DNA from 3 places in the Bradyrhizobium ingae genome. Region 3 is predicted to be linked to each of the others. Evidence: riboswitches for the same ligand, from Rfam matches in the RefSeq annotation. Region 3 holds a riboswitch; each other region holds the start of a gene.

Region 1 (4,278 bases), on a different contig from region 3:
AAGGCGCCGCAGATCGCGGCGCTCAAACGAAACACCATCAGGATTCCTCGATTGATTCTGGATGCAGTGTTCGCTCTGCCGACCAGGGAGGCTCAGCGAGAGCGAACGTGGGGGAATTGGCTATTTGCGGGGACGTGCCGACCGGGCGCCAAAGCTGGCAAGGAAGCCACGCTGCTCCTGGTCGACGAAGGCAGAGTCGCTTGGCATCGCCGCGGGAGCACGGGCATCGACGTAGCAAGGACGATACATGGCTTGCAGCTGTTTGCCGCGAAGGAAGATCATTCTGGGGGTGAGGCCGCCGCGCCTCGCGATCCATCGCCGCACCTGGGATGGATACCCCGAATAGAGCAACTGGGTTGCTTGGGGATTAGTGACAGTTCGGCCATTGCCGGCGAAATCATACGCAGCGTGAAACCCAAGCGTTGCGTTCGAGGTGACGCAAATCTTGTCGTGAGGGATCGTTGAGAGCAGGATGGTGCACGCCGAAGCGCAAAGACCATCGATCATCACCGACTGGCCTGAAGCGCGAAGTTCGCTGTACTTGGAAAGGTAAGTCCCGATCTGCCCGCCGGGGTCGTCGGCAATCCGAACCGCCGCGTGGCCTGCCCCTGTGCCCGCGAGCATGAGCGCCGCCATGAGCAGCGCAGACAGAATCTTCATTAAATTCCCTACCCAGGTTGAAGGTGTGATGCGGACGTCCGCCATTGCACATCTGGCCGATGACGTCGGGGGTCCAATAGCGGCTCCAGCTCGCCGCTTAAACTAACCGCAACGTTTGTTGCGCCGCGATGCACGCGCACTGTTCCGCAGCGGAAACCTTTGGAACTCGATGATGGAACTGGTGGCGCGCGAGAGCATGATCCGGAAAGCGCGCAGCGGTTTTCCGAAAAGATCATGCTCAAACAACGACCTAAAGTGCGGCAGCGATTTATCCTGATCTCATCGCGCTTTAGGGAACCGTCGCGAACTGATTTGCGGCGGTTCTTAGCTCGCTTACTATTTAGACCGATGTAGACGACGAGCTTCAACCCGGGATCGTCATTGGCCTGAAAGCTCATGAGCTCGAAATGCAGCACACCCTCGGTGGGATGAGCGACCGCCTTGATATTGGCCTTTCATATGCTGAGGGCGTAGTACCGTGAGTAGGTTTCGCCGCCTCGGTCCCAGGGGGACACTGGTCGGAAGCCCATCTTTTCGTAGAGACGATGGGAGGCCGTCAGCGCGTTGTTACTGGACAGGCGAACGCGATCATATCCTGCGCTACGGGCAAAGCTGATGAGTTCATCTGCGATGGACCGTGCGATCCCGCGACCTCGGTAGATTGGGGAGACAAACATGCGAACCATTTCGCACTCTCGATCGTCGACACCTTTGATCGCACCGGTGCCGATGATTGTGCTTTCGGCGACCGCGCACAAGAAGAGACCCCGCTGAGCGTAGATGGTTTCCGCGTTGTCGACGTCCGAGAGACGCGAATAAATGAAGTCCCGTACAAAGGATTCAGGGTGATCGGCAAAATGCTCATGCCAGACGGCCTCGATGAGCCGCCGAACCGCCGGCGCTTCACCAGGCTGGAATGGTCGAATTGCCCAATCTGGTTCGATGCGTGTGAGGATCGCCATGGCATCCCCTTCCCGTGATGAAAGTCGCTGACATGAACGCGGGGACGTAGAGAGAGTCAGATGCCGACGATCCCATCCTGGGATAGCGTGAGGTCGGCACGCCGCAGGCTGACCTCGACACCGACCTGTTCTATCGAATGCGCAATAGGTGGACTGCATTTCGCAACCGCGACTGTAACGCTGTCCATGATGGCGAAGCGCCGCAGCAGACTTGCGGCGATCGTTTCACCTAGAGCCTCCAGAGTCTGGAACTTACTTGACGCTGCAATTTGGACGGCTTCGTCGACGACCGCGTCATATCTCACGGACGAGTCCAGATCGTCCCCGAGGTGGGTCCGCACCTCTTGTAGCGTGGCCAAAATGTCAAAGTTGAATTTTTGTCCGAGCCTGCGCTCTTCCTCGAACAGACCGTGATAGCCGTAAGTCTGAAGTCCGGTAATTCTGATCGACGTCAGCATGGGCAGCTCCGGAAGAAGCGTTTTGATTGGGAATGTCCCAATTGCCCAGGCGAACGGCACAGTGAATTGCTCGCGTTCCCCGGTGGTTGTCCACCTTGCCTCGCCAGTCACGCGACCATCAATTTCATAGCTTCAGGGTTCACGAAATGCAATCGCTTCCGCAGGTAGCCAACGAAGCGGTCGCGCACGCAGCCGCCTATGCCGGTCCGTTCAAGATGCCGGTGATCCGGCTGTAAAGCTCGATTGGTTCTGATTGAATCGGTGCAAGCCCGGGTCACAAGTCACCTCTCCCGTGGGCAAGGTGCATCCACGCTGCGCCCGGCGGGATTGTTTTCGGGCTTTTTAGTCGAGCTCGACCACCTGGCCGTTGGAAAGCGACACCCGCCGGTCCATACGGCCGGCGAGCTCCATGTTGTGGGTCGCGATCAGCATCGAGACCTGGGTTGCCTTGACGAGCTGCATCAGGGCCTGGAACACGTGCTCGGCGGTGCCGGGATCGAGGTTGCCGGTCGGCTCGTCCGCAAACAGCACCCGCGGGGCGTTGGCGACCGCGCGGGCGATCGCGACGCGTTGCTGCTCGCCGCCCGACAGCTCGGCCGGACGATGGGTGATACGGTCGCCGAGCCCGAGATAGGACAGGATATCCTTGGCGCGCTTGACGCTCTCGGAGCGCTTCAAGCCTCGGATCATCTGCGGCAGCATGACGTTCTCCAGCGCCGAGAACTCCGGCAGCAGCCGATGCGACTGGTAGACGAAGCCGATCTCGGTGCGGCGAAGCTGCGTGCGCTCGATGTCGGGCAGTTGTGAGGTCGGCGAGCCCCCGACATAGACCTCGCCGGAATCGGGCGCCTCCAGCAGCCCTGCGATGTGCAGCAGCGTCGACTTGCCCGAACCTGACGGCGCCACCAGCGCCACCGACTGCCCAGCCCACAGCGCGAGCTTGGCGCCGTCCAGGATGGTCAGCACGTTCTCGCCCTGCACGTACTGCCGCTTTATCTCGTGGAGATAAATGACCGGTACATCTTCCGCCCCCTGCTCCATCAGGCCCTCACTCGTACCGCAGCGCTTCGACGGGATCGAGACGCGCGGCGCGCCAGGACGGGTAGAGCGTCGCAAGGAACGACAGGGTCAGCGCCATGATGACCACCGCGGTGGTCTCGCCGACGTCGATCTCGGCAGGCAGCCGGGACAGGAAATAGAGCTCCGGCGAGAACAGTTCCGTGCTGGTGAGCCAGGACAGGAACTGTCGGATCGATTCGATATTGAGGCAGATGACGAGGCCGACGCAGAAGCCGACGAGCGTGCCGACCACGCCGATCGAGGCGCCCGTGATCAGGAAGATGCGCATGATCGATCCTTGCGAGGCGCCCATCGTGCGCAGGATCGCAATGTCGCTGCCCTTGTCCTTCACCAGCATGATCAGGCCGGACACGATGTTGAGCGCGGCCACCAGCACGATCATGGTGAGGATCAGGAACATCACGTTGCGCTCGACCTGCAGCGCGTTGAAGAAGGTCGAGTTGCGCTGTCGCCAGTCGACCAGGAACACCGGCCGGCCGGCAGCCTCCGTCACCGACTTGCGAAACGCGTCGATGCGATCGGGATTGGTGGTGAACACCTCGATCGCGGTAACGTCGTTGTTACGGTTGAAATAGGCCTGGGCCTCAGGCAGCGGCATGAAGACGAAGCCCGCGTCGTATTCGGACATGCCGATCTCGAACACGGCGACGATCTTGTAAGGCTTGATCCGCGGCGTCGTGCCCATCGGCGTCACCGCGCCCTTCGGCGCGACCAGGGTAATACTGTCGCCCGCATGCAGAGACAACTGGTCGGCAAGCCGCCGGCCGATCGCCACGCCCTGCCCTTCGTCGAAATTCTCGATCGAGCCCTGCTTGATGTTCTTGGCGATCGAGGTGAGGTTGTTCAGGTCGTCGGCGCGGATCCCGCGGACCAGCACGCCCGAGGCATTGAACGGCGAGGACGCCAGCGCCTGGCCGTCGACCACGGGCGCGGCGAGCCGCACCCCATCCACCTGGCTGATGCGCTCGGCAACGTCCTTCCAGTCGGTCAGCGGCGATTCCAGCGGCTGCACCAGGATATGGCCGTTGAGGCCGAGGATCTTGTCGAGCAGCTCCTTGCGGAAGCCGTTCATGACGGCCATGACGATGATCAGCGTGGCGACGCCAAGCATGATGCCG
Region 2 (4,278 bases), on a different contig from region 3:
CCACGCGCGCGGCCGAGATCTATGCCGGGCGCTTCGTGTTCGCCGGCAAGATCGTCAATTGCCACGGCCGCTCGATTTTCGATCTCGAGCCGCCATCGGAGGACTGGGAGGTCGCCCTGCTCGGCTTCGGCTGGCTGCGCCACTTGCGCGCCGCCGACACCGCGCTGACGCGGGCCAACGCCCGCTCGCTGGTCGAGGACTGGATCTCCAATCCCGCCAACAAGCGCCGCCCCGTGGCCCGCCGCGCCGACGTGCTGGCGCGGCGCGTGATCTCGCTGTTGTCGCAGGCCCCCCTGGTGCTCGGCGACACCGACAACAAATTCTACCGTCGTTATCTGCGGGCGCTGGCCCGCGAGATTCGCCTTCTGCGTTTCACGATGGTCGACATCCCCGACGGGGTGCCGCGGCTGCAAGTGTTGATCGCGCTTTGCTACGCCTCGCTGTGCCTTGCCAACCAGGCGCGCCACATCCGCAGCGCCTCGCGCAAGCTGTCCGACGAATTGCAGCGCCAGATCCTTCCCGACGGCGGACACATCTCCCGCAATCCGGGTGCGTTGATCGAGCTCCTGATCGACCTGTTGCCGCTGCGCCAGACCTTTGCGGCGCGCAACATCGCGCCGCCGCCGGCGCTGCTGAACGCGATCGACCGCATGATGCCGATGCTGCGCTTCTTCCGGCACGGCGACGGCAACTTTGCGCTGTTCAACGGCATGAGCGCGACGTCGTCGGATCTGCTCGCCACGCTGCTGGCCTATGACGACACCCACGGCGCGCCGATGGCGACCATGCCGCATACCGGCTTCCAGCGCCTCGATGCCGGAGCGCTGACGCTGATCATGGACACCGGCGCGCCGCCGCCCGCCAATGTCAGCCACGACGCCCATGCCGGCTGCCTGTCGTTCGAATTGTCCTCGGGCACGAGCCGCATCGTGACCAATTGCGGCATGCCGACGACGGGGCGCGACAATTGGCGGCCATTCGCGCGCGGCACGGCGGCGCATTCGACGCTGAGCTATCACGAAACATCGTCCTGCCAGTTCGTCGAGCTGTCGGCGATGAAGAAGCTGCTGCACGGCGCGCCCGTGATCAGCGGGCCGTCCGTCGTCGAGAATTTTCGTGAGGTCGTTCAGAACGGCACGCTGCTGACGACGTCGCATGACGGCTATCTCGCCAAGTTCGGCGTGATCCACCGGCGTGTGGTGATGATCGCCAATGACGGGACGCGGGTCGACGGCGAGGATACGCTGTCGCCGCCGCAGGGCGGACGGCTGAAGGGCACGAATGCGGATTTCGCGCTGCGTTTCCATCTGCATCCGGCGGTGAAGGCAAGCCGGCTGTCGGACGCCCGCGGCGTGATGCTGGTGCTGCCGAACCGCGAGGTCTGGACCTTTGAAGCATTGGACGACAAGGTCGATCTCGATGACAGCGTCTTCCTGGCCGGAAATGACGGGCCGCGCCGCACCGCCCAGATCGTGATCCGGCAGGATGCGCGGCAGGCGCCCTCGATCCGCTGGAGCTTCGTCCGCTCCACGGCTTCGCCTGCGGTCACCAATGCCCGCCGCAATGCCCGGCGCGAGCCGGAACTCCCGCTGTAAACGCGCGCGGCTCAGCCCCATCTGGTCGTTGTGAAGGGCATCGAAAGCTGCTAACGAGCACCCGCTCGCGCAACTGGCGACCTTGGATGGAGCACCATCGGGAAGCGCGGGACATAGCTGCCGCGCGCCTGGGCATAGGTACTCCCTTCAACAGAGGATCTTGCTCATGACCGACCATCCGCGCCGCGTCACCCGCGCACTGCTTTCCGTTTCCGACAAGACCGGCTTGATTGAATTCGCCAAGGCGCTGGCCGCCCACGGCGTCGAGCTGGTGTCGACCGGCGGCACGGCCAAGGCGATCGCGGCTGCCGGCCTCAAGGTCAAGGACGTCTCCGACCTCACCGGCTTTCCCGAGATGATGGACGGCCGCATCAAGACGCTGCATCCGAAGGTGCATGGCGGCCTGCTCGCAATCCGCGACAACAAGGAACATGCGGAAGCGATGAAGACGCACGGCATCGCGCCGATCGATCTGCTCGTCGTCAATCTCTATCCGTTCGAGGCGACCGTCGACAAAGGCGCTGATTTCGAGGAGTGCATCGAGAACATCGACATCGGCGGTCCTGCGATGATCCGCGCCGCCGCGAAGAACCATGACGATGTCGCGGTCGTCGTCGAGGCGCAGGATTACCAGGCCGTGCTCGACGAGCTCGCCGCCAACAATGGTGCGACCACGTTGAAGCTGCGCCGGCGCCTTGCCGCAAAAGCCTATGCGCGCACCGGCGCCTATGATGCCGCGATCTCCAACTGGTTCAACCGGCAGCTCGAGATCGATGCGCCCGACTACCGCGCCTTCGGCGGCAAGCTGATCCAGGCGCTGCGCTACGGCGAGAATCCGCACCAGACCGCCGCGTTCTACGCGACGCCCGACAAGCGGCCCGGCGTCTCGACGGCGCGGCAGTTGCAGGGCAAGGAGCTCTCCTACAACAACATCAACGATACCGACGCGGCCTATGAGTGCATCGGCGAGTTCGACGCCAAGCGCACGGCGGCCTGCGTCATCGTCAAGCACGCGAACCCTTGCGGCGTCGCGGAAGGTCCCGATCTCGTCGCCGCCTATCGCAGGGCGCTTGCCTGCGACTCGACCTCGGCTTTTGGCGGCATCATCGCGATGAATCGCGCGCTCGATGCCGACACCGCGCGCGAGATCACGAAGATATTCACCGAGGTGATCATCGCGCCGGACGCAAGTGAGGAAGCGATCTCCATCATCGGCGCGCGCAAGAATCTGCGCCTGCTGCTCGCCGGCGGCCTGCCCGACCCGCGTTCGGCGGGCCTCACCGCCAAGACCGTTGCCGGCGGCCTGCTCGTGCAGAGCCGCGACAACGCCGTGGTCGACGACATGACGTTCAAGGTGGTGACCAGGCGTGCACCTGATGATGCCGAGATGCGCGATTTGAAGTTCGCGTTCCGCGTCGCAAAGCACGTCAAGTCCAACACCATCATCTACGCCAAGGATCTCGCCACCGTCGGCATCGGCGCGGGTCAGATGAGCCGGGTGGATTCAGCGCGGATCGCAGCACGGAAGGCGCAGGATGCGGCGAACGAGCTGAAGCTCGCCGAACCGCTCACCAAGGGATCGGTCGTCGCGTCAGATGCGTTCTTCCCGTTCGCCGACGGCATGCTCGCCTGCATCGAAGCCGGCGCCACCGCGGTGGTGCAACCCGGCGGCTCGATGCGCGACGACGAGGTGATCAAGGCCGCCGACGAGCACGGCATCGCCATGGTGTTCACGGGGACACGGCATTTCCGGCATTAACTCCTGTCGTCCCGGACAAGCGCAGCGAAGCGGAGCGCAAATCCGGGACCCATAACCACAGGGAGTAGTTTGGCGAAGACTGGTGGTTAGCAATCGCGCGCCACAACTTCTCCCTGGGGTTATGGGTCCCGGCCTTCGCCGGGACGACATCAGGATGCTTGGCAACAGCGGTCCCGGGTTCATCGCTCCGCGATGCCCCGGAATGACGGTGGTGCCGCTACTCCCTCACCCGCGTCAACAACGCCAGTCCCGCGGCGAAGAACACCACCAGCACGCCCATGCCGGCCTTCTGGCTTGCGGTCCCGGCCGTGATCGCGCCGATCAGCAGCGGGCCGATGAAGGACGTCACCTTTCCGGTCAGCGCGAACAAGCCGAAATACTGCGCGATGCGATCCTTCGGCGCGAGGCGGATGAGCAGCGTGCGCGAGGCGGCCTGGAGCGGGCCGCCGGCGGCGCCGATCAGGCAGCCCAGCACGAGATAGGCGCGCTCGGCCGCGCCGGCGAACAGGGCGCCGCCCGGCTCGGGCGGCGCGACCTTGATGAACAGGATCGAATCCTTGTCGACCAGCAGGATCGCTGTGAGCGATAGCAACAGGATCAGCATGCTGCCCGCGATCACGCGCTTCGGCCCGAGGAGATCGTCGAGCTTGCCGCCGAGCCACGCGCCGAACGTGCCGGCGATCGCCAGGATGATGCCGAAGGTGCCGATCTGGATCGTGTGCCAGCCGAAAGTGCCGGCGGCATAGATGCCGCCGAAGGCGAACAGCGACACCAGGCCGTCGGTGTAGATCATGTTGGCGAGCAGGAACGTCGCCAGCGATTTCCGCCGCGGCAGTTCGCCGAGCGATTGCTTCAGCTGCGCAAGGCCCGCGCGCAGCGCCGCGCGCACCGGCCGCTTGGCGGGATAGTCCGGCGTGAACAGGA
Region 3 (4,278 bases):
GCTCAATGCCGCCGGCCACGAGGTGATGTACGACTGCAAGCGCGGCGAATGCGGTCTGTGCGCGATCGACGTCGTGGACGTCCAGGGCGAGATCGATCATCGCGACGTCTTCTTCAGCGACCATCAGAAGCAGGAAAACCAGAAGATCTGCGCCTGCGTCTCGCGCGCACGCGGCACCATCACCGTGGACACGCTGCAACGGGCGGATGCGATCTGAGCGAGTCCGGAGCAGGATCTGTTAGGAGGAACGGAAAGGGCCGCGGCCTCCACCTCTCCCGCTTGCGGGAGAGGTCGGCGCGAAGCGCTGGGTGAGGGCTCTCTCCTCTTGGGGAGTCTCTTTGTGGAGATACCCTCTCCCCAGCCCTCCCCCGCAAGCGGGGGAGGGAGCGCACCTTCCATGCTTAATCTCAGCGCGTTAAATTGCGGTCTGCAGTTTCGAGGCCAATCAGTTCGCTCCGGATCCCGGCACCACGCCTGGAACAGGAAAAGCCCGGCACATCTCGACACACTCTGACCTGAGGCGCGCGAGGACGGCATCGTCTCCTTTCGCCTGCAGAGCCGCGGCGATGAATTCGCCGATACGACGCATTTCGGTGTCGCCCATGCCGCGCGCGGTCGCGGCTGGTGTCCCGAGGCGGATGCCGCTCGGCCTCAGCGGTGGGCGCGGATCATCGGGAGTGATCTGCTTGTTGGTGGTGATGGCGATGGCATCGAGCAGGTCCTCGGCTGTCCGCCCATCCAGTCCGACGGACGCCGCCGTATCGACGACCATCATGTGATTGTCCGTTCCATCCGTGACCAGCTTCATCCCGCGTTCCATCAGCGTTCCGGCCAGAATCTTCGCGTTGAGCAAGACCTGCCCCGCGTACGCCTGGAAATCCGGGCTCATCGCTTTCTTCAGCGTCACGGCGGTCCCGGCCACGACGTTCATGTGAGGTCCACCCTGCAAACCGGGAAAGACGGAAGCATCGATCCGAGCGGCGTGTTCCTTCCGGCACAGGATGATCCCGCCACGGGGGCCGCGCAGGGTCTTGTGGGATGTCGTCGTCATGACATCGAAGCCGGCATCAAGCGGATTGCGCATGACGTTCGCGGCGATCAGTCCGCCATAGTGGCTCACGTCGGCCATCGTGAGCGCGCCGACCTCGTCGGCGATGCTCTTGAATGCAGCATAGTCCAGGTCGCGCGGATAGGAGCTGTAGCCGCACAACACCATTTTCGGACGCGCTTCACGCGCTGTGGCCCGTAATGCGTCGAAATCGATCGCTCCGCTCTTCGAATCCGTCTTGTAGCGAATGAAGTTGAACAGACGCCCCATGTGGGACACCGGCGCGCCGTGGGTGAGATGGCCGCCATGCGACAGGTCCATGGCGAGAATGGTGTCGCCGGGATCGAGCAGGCCGAGATAGACGGCCTGATTCATCGGCGATCCCGACAGAGGCTGAACGTTGGCGTGCTCGGCACGAAACAGCGAGCAGGCCCGCTGGCGCGCGAGGTTCTCGATTTCGTCCGTGAACTGCTGGCCGCCATAGTACCGGCGTCCGGGATAGCCCTCGGAATATTTGTTGGTGAAGACCGATCCGAGCAGCTCGAGCACCTCGGGGTAGGTGTAATTCTCGGATGGAATCAGTTCGACGCCGTCTTGCTGACGGCGCTCTTCCCCCGCAAGGGCGGCCGCGATCTCGGAATCGTTGATGGACAGTTCGTTGCGAAACGACGGCATGCTTGGGCTCCTCATCACGCTGTTTTTCCAGCAGATTGGTTGCCCAGGCGATCGGCGTCGGAACCCCTCGCGCTTCACCGTGGTCAATTCCACGTCAGCTCGCCAGTCGCGCGATGGGAACGAATGAGCACGGCGGCTCTTCGTGGCGGAGAAGCTAGCCTACCTGCGGACCTTCCGCAACCGGCAGCTCGTGCGGACGCGATCACCGGAATCGGAAGAACAAGATCTACGCCTGCGTGTCGCGCGCCCGCGGCATAGTTACCGTCGACACGCTGCAACGGAAGGCCGTCCACACGCGAGACGGTCCTTAATCGTCGTCATCGCGCCCATGTACTTGTCGTAACTCTCCATAATTCGTTCTCGGCCGCGCCTTTCGGCCTCCATGCGGCCGCCGTCCGACGGCATCCATGCACCGGCTAACAGATGTCGTAGCAGCCAAAGGACAGAACAACCTACGACAAGGAGCGCGTGCCAGCCCGCATGCCAATGGGAAATTGCGTACAACACCTAGCGCTCCTACGGAGTCCTCTATCGGTTGCGTACGCCAATTTTGTCAACCATTCACATAGTAGATTGTGCTAACTTTAGGAAAACAATCCGAAGCCTGCACCTGTGACATTCGCCGATGACCTCCTTGCCCGTGCAAACTTTCATTATTCAGCGCATTCAAGAGGGCGGCTGGCGTGTCATTCACCGACAGGCGGACCTCACTGATGTCCCGATTGCTGACTTTGTTTCGCATCGCGACGCCGATGAATGGGTCAAGTGGAAGTCTGGCCATCCGGAACTCAATCCGTATGCAATGGCGGATGAAGTGTCCGCACAGTTAAAGCTCGAAATCGCGATTGAGCCAAAGTCGAGGGCCGATGCCGTCTTTCCGGTTGTGGACCTCACTGTGACGCTGATCGACGGCGCCTATCACGATGTCGATTCCTCGCCACTCGCCTCCAAGATCGCCGCGAGCGCGGCCTTTCGCGAGGCGCTCCATAAAGCGGGCTCGGTGGTGCTTGAGCCGATAATGAAGGTCGAGGTGGTGTCGCCGGAAGATTACACCGGCTCCATCATCGGCGACCTCAACTCGCGGCGCGGGCAGATCCAGGGCCAGGACATGCGCGGCAATTCCACTGTCATCAACGCGATGGTGCCGCTCCTGAAAATGAGTGGTTTTGTAAATAATCTGCGCTCGATGAGCCGGGGGCGTGCAACCTTCACAATGCGTTTCGATCACTATGCTGCGACGCCTACGCCGTCGAGTACCAGCTAATCGATATCCCGCGGGTATTTCCGGTCTATCCCGATCAGCGGACGGCTTCGGAGGCAAGTCGAACTTCGCCATCGGGCCATTTCCGGACTTATGCGCCGCAACGAGAGGGAGCTACTCGATCACCTCGTCGGCGCGGAGGACCAGTGATGCGGGGATGGTGATGCCCTGCGTCTTGGCGGCTTTGAGGTTGATGAAGGTCATGTACTTGTCCGATTGATAGATCGGTATCTCGCCGGGTTTGGCTCCCTTGAAGATCAGGTCAATGTATCGCGCCGCTTGACCGAACATGTTGTTTCTGTCGATGGCGTACGCCATCAATCCTCCGATATCGACAAATTCCCGGTAGGCATAGAGCGTTGGGAGGCGATTCCTTTCTGCGAGGTCCACAATAAGACGTCGGTTGTCCAAGTGATTTCCAGTTTCGTTGACAAGTAGGGCGTCGGCGTGTTCACGTTGGAGTAGATCAAAAACGCGTAGATATTCTGGCTCCTGCAGAGCCCGCATCGGCGAACCCACTAACGTAACTGAGAACTTGCGAGCTGCCGCGCGCGCAGCGTCACCGGCCCTGCTGTTCCAGTACAGTTCTGTAAAAAGATATCCGACGCGGCTGGCTGTCGGAACAGCCTCCAGAAGTAACCCAAGCCGCTTGCCCCAGATTTCGATCCCGGCATCCACGCTGATCCCGGTTATGTTTCCTTCTGGTCGCGCAAAATTGTTGGCGATCCCCAATGCAACCGGATCGCTCATCGTCGCGACGACGGGAATGGAGTGAACCAGCGCTTTTACTCGAAGAACTAGATCGCTAGTCCCCGTAATGAGGATGACGTCCGGGGACGAACTGACGCCGTCGCGAATGGTTGTGTCGTAGCGCGACGCATCTCCCTTTGCCGAGAAGCGCCCAACAACGAAGTTCTGTCCTTCCACGTAGCCAAGTCGTCGCAACTCGGCAAAGAGAGGCTTGTAAATGCCGGTTTCGCTTAGGTCGGCAACCGACGACAGGAATGCCAGCCGGTAGGTCTTATTCGGCTCGGCTGCCCGCAGCGCGCTCGCCGTCGTGGCGGCCAACAATCCCGCAAGAAGTTCGCGCCGCTTCATTCGATCACCTCAGTGCCAGTGAGATCATCTCAGTGCCAGTGAGCAGTGTCGGCGGCATGGTCGGTCCCTGCGCTTTTGCGGCGTTGAGGCTAATCACCAGCTTCAGGCGCGTGGGCTAACTTCCCGCCGTCGCATGCGTCCCCTCAAGGACCACGCCTGGAGGACCGAGAGCTTAACACTTTGTGCCGGAGCGGCG

What was found. A riboswitch is a leader RNA that binds a small molecule or an ion and turns the genes downstream of it on or off. The one in region 3 is predicted to bind ZMP and ZTP.
Region 1: another riboswitch for ZMP and ZTP. It lies ahead of folB (dihydroneopterin aldolase); the one in region 3 lies ahead of ACV1FX_RS02955 (serine hydroxymethyltransferase).
Region 2: another riboswitch for ZMP and ZTP. It lies ahead of purH (bifunctional phosphoribosylaminoimidazolecarboxamide formyltransferase/IMP cyclohydrolase); the one in region 3 lies ahead of ACV1FX_RS02955 (serine hydroxymethyltransferase).

What each region holds. Positions count from the first base shown of each region.
Region 1 is NZ_JBVUBB010000024.1:109,674-113,951, reverse strand. It holds gene ACV1FX_RS28370 (RlpA-like double-psi beta-barrel domain-containing protein) at 1-38, opposite strand, end outside; gene ACV1FX_RS28365 (hypothetical protein) at 121-660, opposite strand; gene ACV1FX_RS28360 (GNAT family N-acetyltransferase) at 1,116-1,622, opposite strand; gene folB (dihydroneopterin aldolase) at 1,679-2,080, opposite strand; ZMP/ZTP riboswitch at 2,117-2,201, opposite strand; gene ACV1FX_RS28350 (ABC transporter ATP-binding protein) at 2,423-3,124, opposite strand; gene ACV1FX_RS28345 (lipoprotein-releasing ABC transporter permease subunit) at 3,129-4,278, opposite strand, start outside.
Region 2 is NZ_JBVUBB010000031.1:98,104-102,381, reverse strand. It holds gene ACV1FX_RS31905 (heparinase II/III family protein) at 1-1,595, shown strand, start outside; ZMP/ZTP riboswitch at 1,655-1,736, shown strand; gene purH (bifunctional phosphoribosylaminoimidazolecarboxamide formyltransferase/IMP cyclohydrolase) at 1,762-3,354, shown strand; gene ACV1FX_RS31895 (MFS transporter) at 3,572-4,278, opposite strand, start outside.
Region 3 is NZ_JBVUBB010000002.1:69,456-73,733, reverse strand. It holds gene ACV1FX_RS02960 (PDR/VanB family oxidoreductase) at 1-217, shown strand, start outside; gene ACV1FX_RS02955 (serine hydroxymethyltransferase) at 446-1,723, opposite strand; ZMP/ZTP riboswitch at 1,758-1,843, opposite strand; partial or broken gene fusA (elongation factor G) at 2,592-2,987, shown strand; gene ACV1FX_RS02945 (ABC transporter substrate-binding protein) at 3,099-4,082, opposite strand.